DNA from 4 places in the Ruegeria sp. BHSB058 genome. Region 1 is predicted to be linked to each of the others. Evidence: riboswitches for the same ligand, from Rfam matches in the RefSeq annotation. Region 1 holds a riboswitch; each other region holds the start of a gene.
The links. A riboswitch is a leader RNA that binds a small molecule or an ion and turns the genes downstream of it on or off. The one in region 1 is predicted to bind cobalamin.
Positions count from the first base shown of each region.

Region 1 (4,208 bases):
AAGGCGGTCTCTGCCGCGATTACCCCCTGGTCCGGGCACCACGCGCCGCATTCGGGCAGCGCTTTGGACCCCATCACCGGTCCGGCATACAATCCCGTCGCCAGCGCCATCTGTGCCAGCGCGGCCTGGGCCGCCACCTCGCCGCCGGTATCGCACAGATGCGCAAGGCGGCGCAGGGTCGAGACCGGCAGGGTGGAATAGTCGTCCAGCCGGGTATCCTCACGCCCGTCCGCTGGCAGAACAGCCAGCGCCAGCCCTTTCGATTGCGCCAGCGCATGAACCTGCTGCAGCCCGTAAGACCAGTACGGCACGCCGCCTATAAGCCGGATCAGGATGCCCTTGGCCCCCTCCAGCGTCTGTTCGACATAGGTATCGACCGACAGCGGATGCTTAAGCGCCGACAGATTTGCCAGCCGCAATGACGGCATCCGCCCCTCGGCTCCGCCGCCGCGATGCCAGCCCGCCGCGAACGCGCCAAGGTCGCTGTCGGAAAAGGACAGCACCACCAGATCGCCCGGGCTCTGGCCCAGATCGGTCGGTGTTTCGGTCTCTTCCAGACCGTGGCTTTCGCGAAAGACGACATGCATTGGCGTCTCGGTCCCTTATTCGGCGGCCTCGGCCACACCTTCGAGAATACCGCGAATTGCGGCTTCGTTGATGTCGTCATGCTCGGCAATCACTACCAGGCGCGAGCGGCGCTCTTCGCCCGGTTTCCAAGCCCGGTCGTATTGGTGGCGAACACGCGCGCCCACAGCCTGCACCAGCAGACGCATCGGTTTGTCGGATACGGCGGCGTACCCTTTGACGCGCAGGATGTTCAATTCGTTTGCCAGACGTTCGATCCGGGCCATCAGGTCGGCGGGATCGGATTGCTCGGGCAACTCGATCACGACGCTTTCGAAATCATCGTGTTCATGATCGTCCGCCCCGTCGTGGTGCGATGGGCGGGCATCCATGTCATCCTCGGCAGCGGCCTCCAGCCCCAGGATAACGCGCACGTCCACGGCCCCTTCGGCGACCTCGACCACCGGCAGCGGGCGCGGGGCCTCGGCAGCGATGATTTCCCTGGCCTTCGCAACGCCGTCGGGTCCGGCCAGGTCGGGCTTGGTCAGCAGGATGATATCGGCGCAGGAAATCTGGTCTTCGAACACCTCTGACAGCGGCGTTTCGTGGTCGATGGACTCGTCCGCCATGCGCTGGGCGTCCACCGCTTCGACGTTCGGCGCGAAGCGACCAGCGGCCACCGCCTCGGCATCGGCCAGCGCAATCACACCGTCCACGGTGATCTTCGACCGGATGTCGGGCCAGTCGAACGCCTTGAGCAACGGTTTCGGCAGCGCCAGACCCGAGGTTTCGATCAGGATGTGATCGGGGCGCGGCTCCAGCGCCATCAGCGCCTCGATGGTGGGGATGAAATCGTCGGCCACGGTGCAGCAGATACAGCCATTGGCAAGCTCCATGATGTTTTCCGCCGGGCAATCCGGAATGGCGCAACTTTTCAGGATCTCACCATCGACGCCCACATCGCCGAATTCGTTGACCACCACGGCCAACCGCTTGCCCTGTGGGTTCTGCATCAGGTGGCGGATCAGCGTGGTCTTGCCCGAGCCCAGAAAGCCGGTAATCACGGTGACGGGAAGTTTTTCAAGGGTGCTCATGGCTCAGGCTCCAATCGGGGGAATGCGGGCGGCGCAGTTCTTGCGGAAATGTTCGGGGCGGTCGCGCCACTTTACCAGCCCGTCCTCGGTGGCCAGGTATTTGGTCGCGCCTTCGACGATGATCGCGACATCGTCTGTTTCGCTCAGGTTCTCATAGACGAAGGTCCAGCGCGACGGCCCGCCACGCAGCACGATCGAACAGCCCTGATCGCAGTTCGACAGACACTCGACCGGTTTCAGCAGAACGCCATCGGGCAGTTCGACCTCGGTCAGCGCCTTGTGCAACAGCGCGCCCGGGCGCTGGGCGTCATCCTCGATGGGCAGACCCCGGCGGCAGGTGGTGCAGACCAGCAGTTCGACTGGTGCAGGCTCGGTCACGTCTCTCATCCCCCCATTCAGGTTTCGGGGAACGGGGTTTCATGCGGGCCACGGCCCGACACCGGAACACCCCGTCCGGTCTGGTCTTCGGGCGCTGGCAGGTCTCCCGGCTTACGGATGTCAGGGCTTGTCCCTGTCGGGTGTCCCGCCTTCCCGGCCTGTCGGCCAGTGGCATTTGGGCACCCTCTCCGGTCACGGTCGCGGGGGCGGCTGCGTTTGACGGTGAACCGCTGACGCATTCCCTTTTCATCTGCTCGCGCAGACACCAACAGCGCGGACATGCGGCAAGGGCAGGGGACTTGTCAAGCGCGGCGTCAGGCTTGTGAACCGTCAGGGTGAAAAAGCGACCCGCCATCGTTAACCAGCGGCATCGCCAGCCAACCTGTCCCGCAGCCATGCCTCGAAAAGGCGTGCTGAACCGGAAACCGATGTCGCCGCGTCGGATCGGATCAGGTAATGCGACTGCCCAAAGGGAATCGGTGGCCCGGCAATTTGCAGCGGTGCGCCCTGGGATATGGCATTGCGCGCAAAACGGCCGAGGATGGTGGCGTAACCCGCCCCTCCCATCACCAGTTGCAACGCCGCGACCGTGGTATCGACGGCGTGCCGGGTTGCCGATGGGTCGTGGTCAAGCCCGTGCGCCTCAAGGTAGCGCGCCCAGTTGTCCTCGTAGCCGAGAATGTGGATCAACGGCCCGCTGTGCATCTGCCGGATGGTGGGAACGGGGTCACCGGCACGGCAGACCGGAACGATGGTTTCCTCGCTCAACTTCTCGGCCATGACGCCCGGCCAATCGCCATATCCCAACCGGATCTCGATATCGACATCTGCAGGGGCGGCGCTGTCATTCCAGATATGCGACACCAGCCGCACAGGGATTTCCGGATATTGCGCGCTGAAATCAGGCAATTCCGCCGCGATCCAATAGGTGGCGGTCGAAATTGCTGCCCGTATTGTCAGGCTTTGGCGGGTGGCCGGACCAAACAGGCTGTTGGTGCTGAGCGCGATATCCGACAGCGCCCGCCGCACGGTCAGCGCATAGGATTGGCCAAGTTCGGTCAATTCGATCCGACGCGCGGCGCGCAGAAACAGTTTTTCGCCCAAATCCTCTTCCAGCGAGCGGATATGCAGCGACACTGCCGTCTGGGTCAGCCCAAGTTCTTTCGCCGCCGTGGTAAAGTTCAGATGGCGTGCCGCCGCCTCAAACGTTCGCAACCAGGCCGGATTTGGAAGGCGGTCCATTTATCACCAAAATTTTTTGACCATTGCGATCATTATTATTCGTTTCTCTTGCCGATTTCAAAGCTTCATAGTCACCGCATGAATCGTATACGCGGGCATACGCCCGCCGGGGAGGACAAATCCATGAAAGTTGGTTTCATCGGTCTGGGTAATGTGGGCCACAAACTGTCAGGCTCGCTCTTGCGGAACGGAATTGATCTGGCGGTGCATGACCTGAATGAAAATCTGGTCGACATGTTCGTCGAGCGTGGCGCCAAACGCGCGGACGGTCCGGCACAGCTGATGCGCGAATGTGACGCCGTCATCACCTGCCTGCCATCGCCTGCGGCCTCGGACGCGGTGATGCAACAGATGCTGCCCGAAGTGAAGCCGGGCAAGATCTGGATGGAGATGTCGACCACCGACGAGGCCGAGGTCAAAAGGCTCGGCGCCATGGTGATCGAGCGCGGCGGCGCCGCGGTGGACTGCCCGGTTTCGGGCGGCTGCCATCGGGCGGATACCGGCAACATCTCGATTTTCGCGGGCTGCGACCGCGCGACGTTCGAACGTATCCTGCCCTTCCTCACCACGATGGGCCGCCGCATCCTGCACACTGGCGACCTCGGGTCGGCTTCGGTTCTGAAGGTTCTCACCAATTATCTGGCGACAGCAAACCTTGTGACCTGTTGCGAAGCATTGGTTGTTGCCAAGGCTGCGGGCATGGATCTGAACACCGCCTATGAGGCGATGAAAATCTCGTCCGGCACCTCGTTCGTGCATGAAACCGAAAGCCAGGTGATCCTGAACGGTTCGCGCGATATTTCCTTCACAATGGATCTGGTGAAAAAGGACATCGGCCTGTTCCAGGAAGTTGCGGATCGCGCCAACGTGCCGTTGGAGATCAACCCGGTTCTGATCGACATCTTCAACGACGGGATCGCGCGTTTTGGC
Region 1 is NZ_JBXWSF010000024.1:11,205-15,412, reverse strand. It holds gene cobN (cobaltochelatase subunit CobN) at 1-587, opposite strand, end outside; gene cobW (cobalamin biosynthesis protein CobW) at 603-1,658, opposite strand; gene AC2FNB_RS08475 (DUF1636 family protein) at 1,662-2,045, opposite strand; cobalamin riboswitch at 2,116-2,322, opposite strand; gene AC2FNB_RS08470 (LysR family transcriptional regulator) at 2,394-3,278, opposite strand; gene AC2FNB_RS08465 (NAD(P)-dependent oxidoreductase) at 3,357-4,208, shown strand, end outside.

Region 2 (4,208 bases), on a different contig from region 1:
AGGTGATCCTGGACTATGCGCACAACCCGGCGGCGCTGGCGGCGATGAGCGCGATGTCCGACCGGATGGATGTCAAGGGCAGGCGGCTGTGCGTCGTCTCGATGCCCGGTGACCGGCGCGATCAGGACGTGGCGGATGCGGCGAAGGCGCTGGCGGGGCATTTCGATCATTTCATCTGCAAGGCCGATGACAACCGCCGCGGGCGCGGCCATGACGAAATCCCGCAGATGCTGAAATCGGGCCTGATGTCGGGCGGAGTTGCCGAGGAGGCGATCAGCGTCATTCCCGACGAGGTCGAGGCGATCAACGCGGCGCTGGACATGGCGGCACCAGGCGACGTGCTGGTGATCTTTGGTGATGACACGGCGCGGTGCTGGAAGCAGATCATCTATTTCAATTCGGATGAGGATGCCGAGTCTGCCGAGGCGAGTGCGGCGGCGCCTGCACCCGTTCCCGGCGCGTTCGAGGAGCTGTTTGACAGCGATCAGGCGCTGATCCGGGATGAACGCGGCGTGCGGCTGCCGCGGGATGTTGGTGAGGACTCCGACTGAGGGGGCGACATGGACAGGATAGAGGCGCTTGAAACCGCGCTGACCATCACCTGCGCGCAAAGCGATCTGTTTCGTGTGGACGACGCGCGCCGGCTGACCGGGCCGGGCCTGATGTGGGACAGTCCGGGGGCGGTTGTCGATGTGTTTTTCGACGGTGATCTGGCGCAGCGTGTCACCGGCTTGTGGCAGGTGCATGCGCGCCGCGTGCTGGATGCGCTGGGCTGGCAGGATGAGGCGCTGGCGTGGCGGGCGTTCACCGGCGGCGTGAACCTGGCGATTTCCGCGCCGATGGATCAGCTGTATTCGGCGGTATTTGCGGCCCAGACCGCCTGGCATTTCTGTGCGGCGGAGTTGACGGGGGCGGCCTCGGGAAATTTCGAGGCGATGGTTGCCGACCTCAGGGGCGTCATGGAGCGTGAGGCCAACCCGGCCCTGATCGCGCTGATCAAGGCGGCGGAGAAGCACGGCGTCGATATCCTGTGCGACGATGACGAGATCTCGCTGGGTCACGGCGCGGGCAGCCGGACATGGGCCTGGGATGCGTTGCCCTCGCCCGACGCGGTGGATTGGGGCGCGTTGCACAACATTCCCGTCGCTTTCATCACCGGCACCAACGGCAAGACCACGACGACCCGTCTGCTGGAGGCGATTGCCCGTGCGTCGGGCCGGGTGGCGGGGCTGACCTCGACCGAGTTCGTGCGGGTGGGGGACGATATCCTGGACCGGGGCGACTATTCCGGGCCGGGCGGTGCACGGATGCTGTTGCGGGACCGTCGGCTTGAGATCGCCTGTCTTGAGGTGGCGCGCGGTGGCATCCTGCGCCGGGGGCTGCCGACCCGCGCGGCCTCGGCCGCGGTGGTGACGAATGTGGCCAACGATCATCTGGGCCAGTACGGCGTCAACACGGTGCCGGAACTGGCGCAGGCGAAGTTTGCCGTGCGCCGCGCCCTGAAGAAGGGCGGTGTTCTGGTCCTGAACGCGGATGATCCCTTTGTGCGGGACGAGGCGGAAACCACGCCGGGTGTGATCTGGTGGTTCTCGCTGGACCCGGAAAACGATCTGATCCGCCGCGCCCGCGAGCGGGGAGAGTGCTGTTCGTTCCTGCGTGGAGAAGAGATCGTGTTCTTCGATGGGCAGGCCGAGCAGGTCATTCAATCGGTTCGCGATGTGCCGCTGACCATGGGGGGTGCGGCGCGCTATAACATCCTGAACGCGATGGCGGCGCTGTGCCTTGCGCGTGCGATGGAGATCCCGGTTGAGGCCATTCGCGCCGGGCTGGCCGGGTTCAGGCCCGATGCCCGTGACAATCCGGGCCGGTGCAACGAGTTCGCCTTTAACGGCGCGCGGGTGTTTGTCGATTTTGCCCACAATCCACATTCGATTGCGGCCGTGTGCGAGGCGCTGGGCGGGCTGTCGGCAAAGCGGCGCTTCATCGTGCTGAGCCATGCGGGCGATCGGTCGGACCAGGATATCCGGGAGGTCACCAGAACGGCGCTGGGGTTTCAACCGGATGTGGTGGTCGCCGCCGAGTTGGAAGGGTATCTGCGGGGGCGTGAGCTGGGCGAGATTCCGGCGCTGATCCGGCAGACCGCCACGGAATGCGGGCTGCGGGAGGATCAGGTTCTGCGCGCGGCCTCGCCGGTCGAGGCCAGCAGGATGATCCTGGATCGGGTCGAGCCCGGTGATCTGGCGCTGTTGCTGGTTCTGTCAGAGCGCGATGCGGTGCTGAACCTTTTGCAGAGCTAGCCCGGGCGCGCGCAGAATTTTCTTGCCGCACCGTAAGGATTGCACTAAGCGCGCGGTACCGGTCCCGAAAGGGCTAAGAGGGAATCCGAGGTGCCGCGCGGCATCAACCGGAACTGCCCCCGCAACTGTAGGCGGCGAGCGCTGTCCGTTCGTGTCACTGGGCCTTTCAGGTCTGGGAAGACAGGACAGGCGACGACCCGTCAGTCAGGAGACCTGCCGGTAAAAACCGAAACACACCGGACGGGGTTGTCCGGGGAGGTTGCCAAAGGATCCTGCCGGGGGGCCGTGCGCCGCCCTGCACCGACAGAAGACGAAATGCGACTGTCGCTTTGGTCAATGCCCTTTCACCCGTTCTCCGGTCATTGACATATGGAGATCGATCATCATGGTTTTGCGTACCGGCCTTGTGGGCCTTTCCCTGTCTCTGTCGGCGGCAAGTGTGGCCGCCAGCGAAAGTTTTCCGCTGACCATCGAAAACTGCGGCCATTCGGTGACGTTCGAGGCGCCAGTGGCGTCGGCGGTCACGGTCGGTCAGGCCGCGACCGAGGTGCTTTATGCGCTGGGGCTGGGCGAGCAGGTTCTGGGAACCTCGGTCTGGTTCAACGAGGTTCTGCCTGAATTTGCCGAGGTGAACGCCAAGGTGGAGCGTCTGGCCGACAACGACCCCAGCTTTGAAAGCGTGGTTGCCAGGCGGCCCGGTCTGGTGGCGGCGCAATATGAATGGCATGTCGGCCCCGAAGGCATCGTTGCCACGCGCGAACAGTTTCACGAACTGGGCATTCCGACCTATGTGATGCCCGCCGATTGCGTCGGCAAGGACAACTCGGTCGGCAGTGACGGGACGCGGATCGAGATGTTCTCGACCGATACGCTGTATCAGGGGATCGAGGAACTGGCCGCTGTCTTTGGGGCGTCCGAGAAGGGTGCGGAACTGGTGGCGGACTACAGGGCGCGCGAGGCCGCAGCCATTGCCAGGGCGAAGGCGGTGGAACTTGACGACGTGTCCGCCGTGTTCTGGTTCTCGTCCCCGGAGATGGAAAGCGATCCGTTCGTGGCCGGGCAGAAAGGCGCGCCGGGATATATGATGAACGCGCTGGGCATCCGCAACGTCATCGAAACGGATGAGGAATGGCCGACGGTGGGCTGGGAAACCATTGCCAAGGCCAATCCGACCGTCATCGTGATCGCCAAGATGGACCGTCGCCGCTTTGCCGCCGATGACTATGAGAAAAAGCTGGAGTTTCTGCGCAACGACCCGGTGGCCAGCCGGATGGATGCGGTCAGGAACGACCGCATCGTCATCATGGACGCACAGGCCATGGACGCCACCATACGCGCAATTCCGGCGCTGGAGGATCTGGCCGAGGAGTTGAGCAGCGGCGGTAACAGCCAGTGAGCGAGATCGCCGCAATCGCCCGGCACGTACTGGGGGCCGTGTGCCTTGCCGTGCCGGTGCTGGTTGCGGCGGTTCTGGCGGGCGCGATGATCGGGGAAACCGCGCTTGCGCCCGAGCTTGTGTTTTCAGTGCTGGCCAACAAGCTGGCCGGGGCGGGTCTGGCCGTCGATCCGATCGATCAGGGGATCGTGTGGAGTTACCGGCTGCCACGGGCGCTGGTCGCCGCGGCCTGCGGCGCGGGACTGGCCGTGGCGGGTGTGGTGCTGCAGGCGCTGCTGCGCAACGCGCTGGCCGATCCGTATATTCTGGGCATCTCTGCCGGGGCCTCGACCGGGGCGGTGGCGGTGACCATCGCCGGATTGGGCGGCGGCGCGTTGTCCCTGTCCTTTGGCGCGTTCAACGGTGCGCTGCTGGCTTTTGGGTTCGTTGCCATCCTGGCCCGTGCGGCGGGTGCGGGTGGCGGACGGGCGGCAACGGCGCAGATCGTTCTGGCGGGGATTGCGGGATCGCAGCTG
Region 2 is NZ_JBXWSF010000004.1:11,870-16,077, forward strand. It holds gene cphA (cyanophycin synthetase) at 1-551, shown strand, start outside; gene AC2FNB_RS01605 (Mur ligase family protein) at 561-2,297, shown strand; cobalamin riboswitch at 2,340-2,532, shown strand; gene AC2FNB_RS01610 (ABC transporter substrate-binding protein) at 2,683-3,693, shown strand; gene AC2FNB_RS01615 (FecCD family ABC transporter permease) at 3,690-4,208, shown strand, end outside.
Region 2: another riboswitch for cobalamin. It lies ahead of AC2FNB_RS01610 (ABC transporter substrate-binding protein); the one in region 1 lies ahead of AC2FNB_RS08475 (DUF1636 family protein).

Region 3 (4,208 bases), on a different contig from region 1:
GCCTTTGGGCAGCTTTTCGGCGGCGGCGGCCAGCGGAAACCGCTTGCGCGCGCGCTTGGTCGCGTCGCCGTACCCGGCCAGCGCAAATCGCACCGCGCCTTCGCGGCCCGGCACCAACAGCGCCTGTCCCAGTGCGCCGGTGAACCCGTTGGACGCTACCCAACCCCGAACCTCGCTGTCCTGCGCATCCAGCCAGGCATCAAGCGCGGCCTGTTCGATTACATGCAGGTGCAGGGCGTGGTCGGAGGGAGGGGCAAAAGACAGGGGCATGAACGGCTCGCTTGGTTGAGGTGCGGCCAGACTACCTTGCGCCGGGGCACCTGCAAGCCATTTCAGATCGAAAGATGCCGTTGGTCCCAAACCGCAACCAACGACTGCTCGCCGACCCGGATCAGGCGGAACAGCGTGGCGCTGGCGGCGACGTGGTCTCCGGCATCCACGGCTTCTGACACATCTCCCGCCACGCGGGTCAGCGCCGTCATGCCGACCTGTTCGGCAATCGCCACCAGCGAGCGTGCGGCCTTGCGCAGACCCAGCCAATCCCGCTGTCGCCACATGAGTTCGCATCGCGACAGCCGCAGGGCCAGCTCTTCGATGGCGCGGCATACCACATCCTCGGCGCCCGAATCGCCCAGCTGATCGTAAAGATTTCCCAGAGGGTCCGGATCCAGTCGCACGGTTTCCCTCTGAACGAGTGTGATCACTTTCTCCACCACGTTCACCCCAATAAAGTCGCACCCCCACGGCACGGTCGCATCCTCGCGCCACAGTGGTTGGCAAAAGGTTTCGGCAAAAGTGGATAATGTCTCGAATTTTGTTTCAATTCGGATTAGATCACGCTGCAGCACAGAAAACCTTGGGGATTTACTGGAATGGACTTCGCTAAACCTCTGCCGAATTATCTGGTCAAGCGCTACCATGGCTGGAAAGCCACGACCTATGCCGAGAACGAGGCCTGGTACCGCACATTGGCCAACGAAGGGCAGCATCCGCGCGCCATGGTGATCTCCTGCTGCGACAGCCGGGTGCACGTCACATCTATCTTCGGCGCCGATCAGGGCGAATTCTTCATCCACCGCAACATTGCCAACCTGGTACCGCCCTATGCGCCCGATGGCGATCACCACGGCACCAGCGCGGCCATCGAATATGCGGTCACCGCGCTGAAGGTCGCGCATCTGATCGTGCTGGGCCATTCGCAATGTGGTGGCGTTCAGGGCTGTATCGACATGTGCAAGGGGCAGGCGCCACAGCTTGAGGCCAAGGAAAGCTTCGTCGGGCGCTGGATGGATATCCTGAAACCGAAATACGATCTGGTTGCCGATCTCAAGGACAACATCGAACAGGCCCGCCAGTTCGAGAAACAGGCCGTGGTGGCCTCGCTGGAAAACCTGATGACCTTCCCGTTCGTCGCCTCCGCCGTCGAGGCCAAAAGCCTCAGCATTCACGGCCTGTGGACCGACATCGGCGCAGGCGGATTGCAGAGCTATGATCCTGCGAAAGGAAAGTTCGAACCGGTCTGAGTGACCCGGGCGCCGATCTTCGACGCCCGAACCGCTTCTGGAAATCAGCCCAGCCGCCGCGACAGGAACGTTCCGTCTGCGATTGATGCCTGGTCCGCGCGCAAGCGCCCGGTCAGCTCTGCATCACCGCCGGTTTGCCCCCATTGACCAAAGTGCACGTGGTCGGTGATCGCGCGGCGCGGCAGCCAACCAGCCTTTTCAAGTTCCGGCCTGTCGTGAAAACCACGGACCAGCCCGACACAAAGATATGCGACGGGTACAACCTCGGCAGGCAGGTTCAGCACCTCTTTCAGCGCGCCATTGTCAAGGATCGACACCCAGCCCACCCCCAGCCCCTCGGCTCGTGCCGCCAGCCAGAAATTCTGTACCGCACAGACCGACGAGAACATGTCCATCACCGGTATATGAGTGCGACCGATCACCACCGGCCCGGAGCGGCTGCGGTCGCAAGTGATGCAGATGTTGATCGGCGCCTCGAGGATACCTTCCAGCTTGAGCTTGCGATAAGTGTCGCGCTGCTCGACCGGGAACATCAGCGCGGCCTCAGCATGGGCCTTGGCAAACAGCTCATGCACCTGCCGGCGCATATCACGGTCCTGCAGGATCAGGAAATCCCACGGCTGCATGAATCCCACCGATGGCGCGTGATGCGCCGCCAAAAGGACACGGCTCAACCGGTCTTCGGGTATCGGGTCCGGCAGGAAATCCCCGCGGGTGTCGCGACGGTTGAGGATGGTTCGATAAACCGCTTCGCGGCTCGCCTTGTCAAAGGCGTCGGGCGCCATCAGCGCCGGTTCGGTGGTAATGGCCATCGGAGTCCCCTTGGATGGTCCCGCGCCGCCCGCCGTCCACGCAGGCTGCGCCATCCCTTCCGGCCGGTCTTCTGACTCGGGATCTTCCCGCGCGAACCCCTTCCCGGCCAAGGCCAGTGGTTCATGTCCGCACAGTCCCCCTTACAGCGTTGGGCACGTCGCGGGTTTGCACCGCGTTCCCGATTCTCCCGCACGGGCGGGCACCGAAAGGTGGCCGGACATTAGTCGGTCACGCAGGCAGGTCAACGAAAAAGGGGCACGGTTTCCGCGCCCCTGACATTCCCAATCCGAAGGAGCTTCACCCCTTCTTCAGAACTTCCCGTCCCAGCAGCTCGGCGATCTGCACCGCGTTCAGCGCCGCGCCCTTGCGCAGGTTGTCGCTGACGCACCACAGGTTGATGCCGTTCTCGATGGTCGAATCCTGGCGAATGCGGCTGATGAAGGTGGCGAAATCGCCGACGCATTCCACCGGGGTGACATAGCCACCGGCCTCGCGCTTGTCGATCACCATGATGCCGGGTGCCTCGCGCAGGATGTCGCGCGCCTCGTCTTCGTCCAGGAACTCCTCGAACTCGATGTTCACCGCCTCGGAATGGCCGACAAAGACCGGAACGCGGACGCAGGTCGCGGTGACCTTGATCTTGGGGTCGACGATCTTCTTGGTTTCGGCGACCATCTTCCACTCTTCCTTGGTCGAGCCATCCTCCATGAAGACGTCGATATGCGGAATGACGTTGAAGGCGATCTGCTTCTGGAACTTCTTCGGCTCGACCTCGTTGATCGGGTTGTAGACGGCCTTGGTCTGATCCCACAGCTCGTCCATGCCTTCCTTGCCCGCTCCCGACACCGACTGATAGGTCGACACCACGACGCGCTTGATCCTGGCACGGTCATGCAGCGGTTTCAGCGCAACCACCATCTGCGCGGTCGAGCAGTTGGGGTTCGCGATGATATTCTTCTTGGAATAGTCGTGGATCGCCTGCGGGTTCACTTCCGGCACGATCAGCGGAATGTCCGGGTCATAGCGATAGAGCGACGAGTTGTCGATCACGACACAGCCCGCCGCTGCCGCCTTGGGCGCGTAATCCTTGGTCGCGGCCGAACCCACGGCAAACAACGCCATGTCCCAGCCGGTAAAGTCAAAGGTGGCCAAGTCCTGGGTCTTGATCGTCTTGTCGCCAAAGCTGACTTCGGTGCCCAGCGAACGACGGCTTGCCAAAGCGGCAATTTCGTCCACGGGGAACTGGCGCTCGGCCAGGATGTTCAGCATTTCGCGGCCCACGTTGCCCGTGGCGCCGACGACGACGACGCGATAGCCCATGTCTTGTCTCCTGAGTTAAGGACGCGCGTTCATAGCACCCTTTGTCGCAGAAGAAAGGGGGCAGGCGGCGTATTTGCGTCCCTGACGTCAATTTGAGGCGTGGCGCTGTGTCTCAGCCCCCGGCCAGAAGGCCCTCATAGACCTCGACCAGCGCATTTGCTTCGCCCTCGATATCAAAATGCGTCTCTACATGGGCGCGGGCCGTCACTCCGGACCGGGCCAGAGAATCGCGGTCCGCCAGCATCTCCGCCGCCGCGCCGGCCAGCGCCTGGATGTTGTTCGGGGCCACGACGCGGCCCAGCGACGGGTCGGTCACGATTTCGGAAAACGCGCCCACATCGGTGGCCACCACCGGCACACCGCAGGCCATCGCCTCCAGCGGGGTCAGGCCGAACCCTTCCCATCGCTGGGGGGCGATGAACAGGTCCAGCACCTGATACCATTCCGCGATCCGGTCCACGGTGACCTCGGGCTTGAACAGGATGCGGTGGGCCAGCCCGGCGTCTGCGACCTTCTGTTTCAGATCGTTCAGAAAGCCGGTGTGCTGCTCGG
Region 3 is NZ_JBXWSF010000006.1:75,327-79,534, forward strand. It holds gene AC2FNB_RS02845 (leucyl aminopeptidase family protein) at 1-270, opposite strand, end outside; gene AC2FNB_RS02850 (hypothetical protein) at 333-722, opposite strand; gene AC2FNB_RS02855 (carbonic anhydrase) at 873-1,523, shown strand; gene bluB (5,6-dimethylbenzimidazole synthase) at 1,568-2,335, opposite strand; cobalamin riboswitch at 2,380-2,558, opposite strand; gene AC2FNB_RS02865 (aspartate-semialdehyde dehydrogenase) at 2,634-3,656, opposite strand; gene AC2FNB_RS02870 (glycosyltransferase family 4 protein) at 3,769-4,208, opposite strand, start outside.
Region 3: another riboswitch for cobalamin. It lies ahead of bluB (5,6-dimethylbenzimidazole synthase); the one in region 1 lies ahead of AC2FNB_RS08475 (DUF1636 family protein).

Region 4 (4,208 bases), on a different contig from region 1:
GTTGATAAGCAACAAGGCGAATCCCGTCCTCAACATCGACCAGCAACTTGCCGTCACGATTGGAGCGGATCAGTTCGACCACGTGTTCGAATGTTGGGTATCGCCCCAAAGCGGCTTGCAGGTCCTGCGCGAGGGCTGCAACTGGCGCACCGCTGTTGTGACGCCGAGCGGACTGGTTGCCTGGCGCATAAGATGCTGTTGACTGTGCGGTCGACGTACTCCCGCCTGACAAGGGAACTCCTCCACCCGGGCCGTTCGGTGCCGGTGGCGCAGGCGCATCTTGCAGTCGCTTGATCAGTTCTTCCGGGCTGGGTAGATCGGCGACATGAGTCAGACGAATGATCGCCATCTCGGCGGCCATCATGGAATTAGGCGCACCAGAAACTTCCTCCAGCGCCTTCAGCAGCATCTGCCACATCCGCGTCAAAACGCGCATAGGCAGCGCCTGTGCCATTTGTATCCCTCGCGCGCGTTCGTCGGGCGAAACGGTCGGGTCTTGTGCTGCATCAGGCGTGATTTTGACAACAGAAACCCAATGGGTGATCTCGGCCAGATCTCGCAACACTGCCAATGGATCGGCGCCTTCGGCATATTGCGCACCCAGTTCGGTCAATGCCCCCGCCGCATCGCCCCGCAGGATCATGTCCATCAGGTCCAGAACCCGACCCCGGTCCGCCAGCCCCAACATTGCACGTACCTGATCCGCAGAGGTCTCCCCGGCGCCATGCGAGATCGCCTGATCCAGAAGCGAGGTCGCATCCCGGGCCGAACCTTCAGCTGCGCGGGTGATCAGAGCCAGTGCGTCGCCAGCGATCTGAGCTCCCTCCGATTCGGCGATCATGCGTAGCAGGCCGATCATATCTTCGGGTTCGATCCGACGCAGATCAAAGCGCTGGCAACGAGACAGAACTGTGACCGGAACCTTGCGAATTTCAGTTGTCGCGAAAATGAATTTCACGTGCGCCGGAGGTTCTTCAAGCGTCTTCAGCAGCGCGTTGAACGCGCTGGTCGACAACATGTGAACCTCGTCGATAATGTAAATCTTATACCGCGCGCTGGCAGCGCGGTAGCGAACGCTGTCGATGATCTCGCGAATGTCGCCAACACCGGTCCGGCTTGCTGCATCCATCTCCATCACGTCTACATGACGGCCTTCCATGATCGCAACGCAATGCTCGCACTGACCGCAAGGTTCAGTTGTCGGCTTTCCGTTTCCATCCGGCCCGATGCAGTTCATGCCCTTGGCGATGATCCGTGCGGTGGTGGTTTTACCCGTCCCGCGAATGCCGGTCATGATAAAAGCCTGCGCAATCCGGTCTGCTTCAAAGGCGTTTCTTAGTGTCCGCACCATCGAATCCTGGCCGACCAGATCGGCAAAGGTTTCGGGGCGATATTTTCGGGCAAGAACCTGGTAGGGTGCGGGTGCGGTGTCGGTCATGTCTGCTCTGCCGGATTCGTCTTAAAACCGCAGCGTAGTGTGCCGCGATGCCCGCGTCCACAGCAGCAGGTCCGATTTTGGTTTGGATTGCTTGCAAGCCGGGGTAAAACACTCAGGCATCGATTGGAGAATGCAGATTTCAGCGTGTTGGTTGTGTGGGAGCTAATCGTGTCACAACTGGTGATATTTGGGCTGCAGGTGGGCGGAGGCACATTGGCTATCTGCCAGATGCCGGGCCGGAGCGGAGACTATCCTTCTGACCTCGACACCATTGCCGACTGGAAACCGGGCCTAGTGATTTCGATGACGACAGAGGTCGAAATGATCCAAGACGGCGCGCGCAGTTTCGGCTTGGATATTCAGGCGCGCGCCTGCCGATGGGTCCATTTGCCGATCGAAGATTTTGGTATCCCGCCCAGTCATGTCCAGGCGAAATGGGCCGAGACCAGTGCGTCTGCGCGGCAGGCACTTGCGGGCGGTGGTCGAATTTTGATCCACTGTCGTGGCGGTTGCGGAAGATCGGGAATGGCTGCGCTGAGGTTGATGGTCGAATGTGGTGAACGACCTTCGGATGCGCTGAAACGGCTACGCGCCATTCGCCCCTGCGCCGTCGAAACCGAACCCCAAATGGATTGGGCGCTGAAAGGGCAGATGGTGGCAGATCGGCCCTGAGGCCGGGCTGAGGGCTATTTTTTGCGTTGGCGTTCTTTCAAAGTGGCGCGTGGCAGGCGGTTTCTGCCGCCCGGTTGCCCTGCGGAACTGCTTCGAGGAACGCGCAGGGCATCTGCTTGATCCAACCCGAGGGAAAAACGGTCCGAGAAGAGTTCAATAGAGCGTCTTCAATCTGGTTCAGGCGTTCGCTATCCGCCTCGTCATTCACACCGCAGAATACTCGAATGCGAGAATGATCGGCGCGGAATCTGGCATCGCACCCAGTGGCACAATGTGCAAGTGCGCAACTTCCGTCGATCTCGAAGTCATCTGCAGTCAATGGCTTTGTCGCAGATATCGCCTGTGCCAGTTTTTTACCCATTTGCGCCAATGCCGGGCAGGGTTTACCGGTTTTCTGGCACACTGTTGCTGTGAACAGGTGCTTGTCGGATTTCCAAATCATGTCGCGCCCTCCGCGCTGGTGACGAGGACAACGGACGGGAAGGACAGCAAGCAGCTATCGGACCCTGTCCCGGACACCCCGCCCGAGTTCGAGTTTCAGTTCCGATGGCAGGTCTCCTGACTTGCGGGTCGCTGCTTTGCCGACCTTCCCGGCCCTTGGACCAGTGGCATTTCGGCTTCGCTCGCCGCCTACAGTTGCGGGGGCAGTCGCGGATTTGGTTCTGGAAGAACCGTACCGTGTTCCCTTTTCATTCCGACCGTGAACGCGGCCGGAAACCATCGCCTAATCGCTAGCGGGCGCACAATTTTGGGTCAAGACGAATCCTGCGGCTCAAGCACCTTTGTCGCGCCGGGCGGGTTTACTGAATTTGTTTAGACGTCGACATCTTGCTCAAGCGGCAAGGCACGTTTCTTAGGGTCTCCGAAGATCGCCTTGCCCGGGCCAACTGCCACCCGCCCTGGAGCAGTATGAACACAGTATCTGCCGCGAATTCTGGCTCGGCCACTCCAAGTCGCCTTGCGTGATGTGCGACTTCGGTTATCCAACCCTCGTACAAGTGATAGGCATGGTTGCGGAATATATTGTTGTCCGGCCCTTCGAACAAAGTAGCGGAAATCGGGCAGGTATCCCACTGACCTGATTTGTCGAAAAGTTTCGCTATCTTGTTGCAAAGAGTTGTGGCCCCGGACTGGAAATCTTCCGCAGGCTCAAATGACGCGGCAATAAGACCAAGCATCACATCGGACGCCCAAGTAGCGGCCGCAAGCGCCAGATCGGCCTTTCCATTCGGGAAATGGTGATACAGCGATCCTTTGGGTGCGTCAGCCACGGAAAGAACTTCGTTCAGCCCGACCCCGTGATAGCCCGACCTCTGGAAAAGATCGGCCGCAGCCCGAATCAGGCGCTCTTTTGTTGGCAAAGGACGTTCAGTCATTTGCGTGGATTATTGACAGCACTGGACCAATTGGTCCAGAGATCAGAACTAGACCGACCGGTCTAGGGGCGCGGAGTTAAATATGCAGGACCAGGTGTCAGCTGAAGACCTTCTTATTCACTCGGGCGACTACCAACTGTCTGCCCGCCTCTTTCATGCGAAGGAACAGCCAGAAGTTACGGTCGTGCTCAATGGGGCGACCGGTGTTCCGAGGGACTACTACAGACATTTCGCATCGTGGCTGGCCTTAGAACGCGGAATTGCTTGTCTGACGTACGATTACCGGGATTTCGGCCACTCTTTGACCGGCAACCTAAAGAAATCCAAGTCATCCATGACCGACTGGGCATTGGTCGACATGCCCGCGGCTCGGATGGAAATGCGTCGTCGGTTCCCAAATTCAAAGCTTTGGGTCATCGGGCATTCGATTGGCGGGATGCTCGGTCCTTTGCAGCCTGGCATCGAAGAAATCGACAGAATGATCTGTGTCTGTTCAGGGCTGGTACAACATCGCGATCACCCTTGGCCTTATCAAGCGCTCGCCAGAATGTTTTGGTTCGGGCATGTTCCGCTGCTGGTTAAGAGTTTGGGGTATTTGCCTGGGCGTCTTGTTGGGTTCGGAGCAGATCTACCTGCTCCGGTCTATTGGCAATGGCGAAAATGGTGCATATCCGCAAAAAGCTATCTGCCGGATGCCGGAACGACCTTACCGAAACCCGACT
Region 4 is NZ_JBXWSF010000036.1:13,873-18,080, forward strand. It holds gene AC2FNB_RS11100 (DNA polymerase III subunit gamma/tau) at 1-1,438, opposite strand, end outside; gene AC2FNB_RS11105 (protein-tyrosine phosphatase family protein) at 1,607-2,110, shown strand; gene AC2FNB_RS11110 (hypothetical protein) at 2,148-2,552, opposite strand; cobalamin riboswitch at 2,642-2,847, opposite strand; gene AC2FNB_RS11115 (TetR/AcrR family transcriptional regulator) at 2,911-3,486, opposite strand; gene AC2FNB_RS11120 (alpha/beta hydrolase family protein) at 3,569-4,208, shown strand, end outside.
Region 4: another riboswitch for cobalamin. It lies ahead of AC2FNB_RS11110 (hypothetical protein); the one in region 1 lies ahead of AC2FNB_RS08475 (DUF1636 family protein).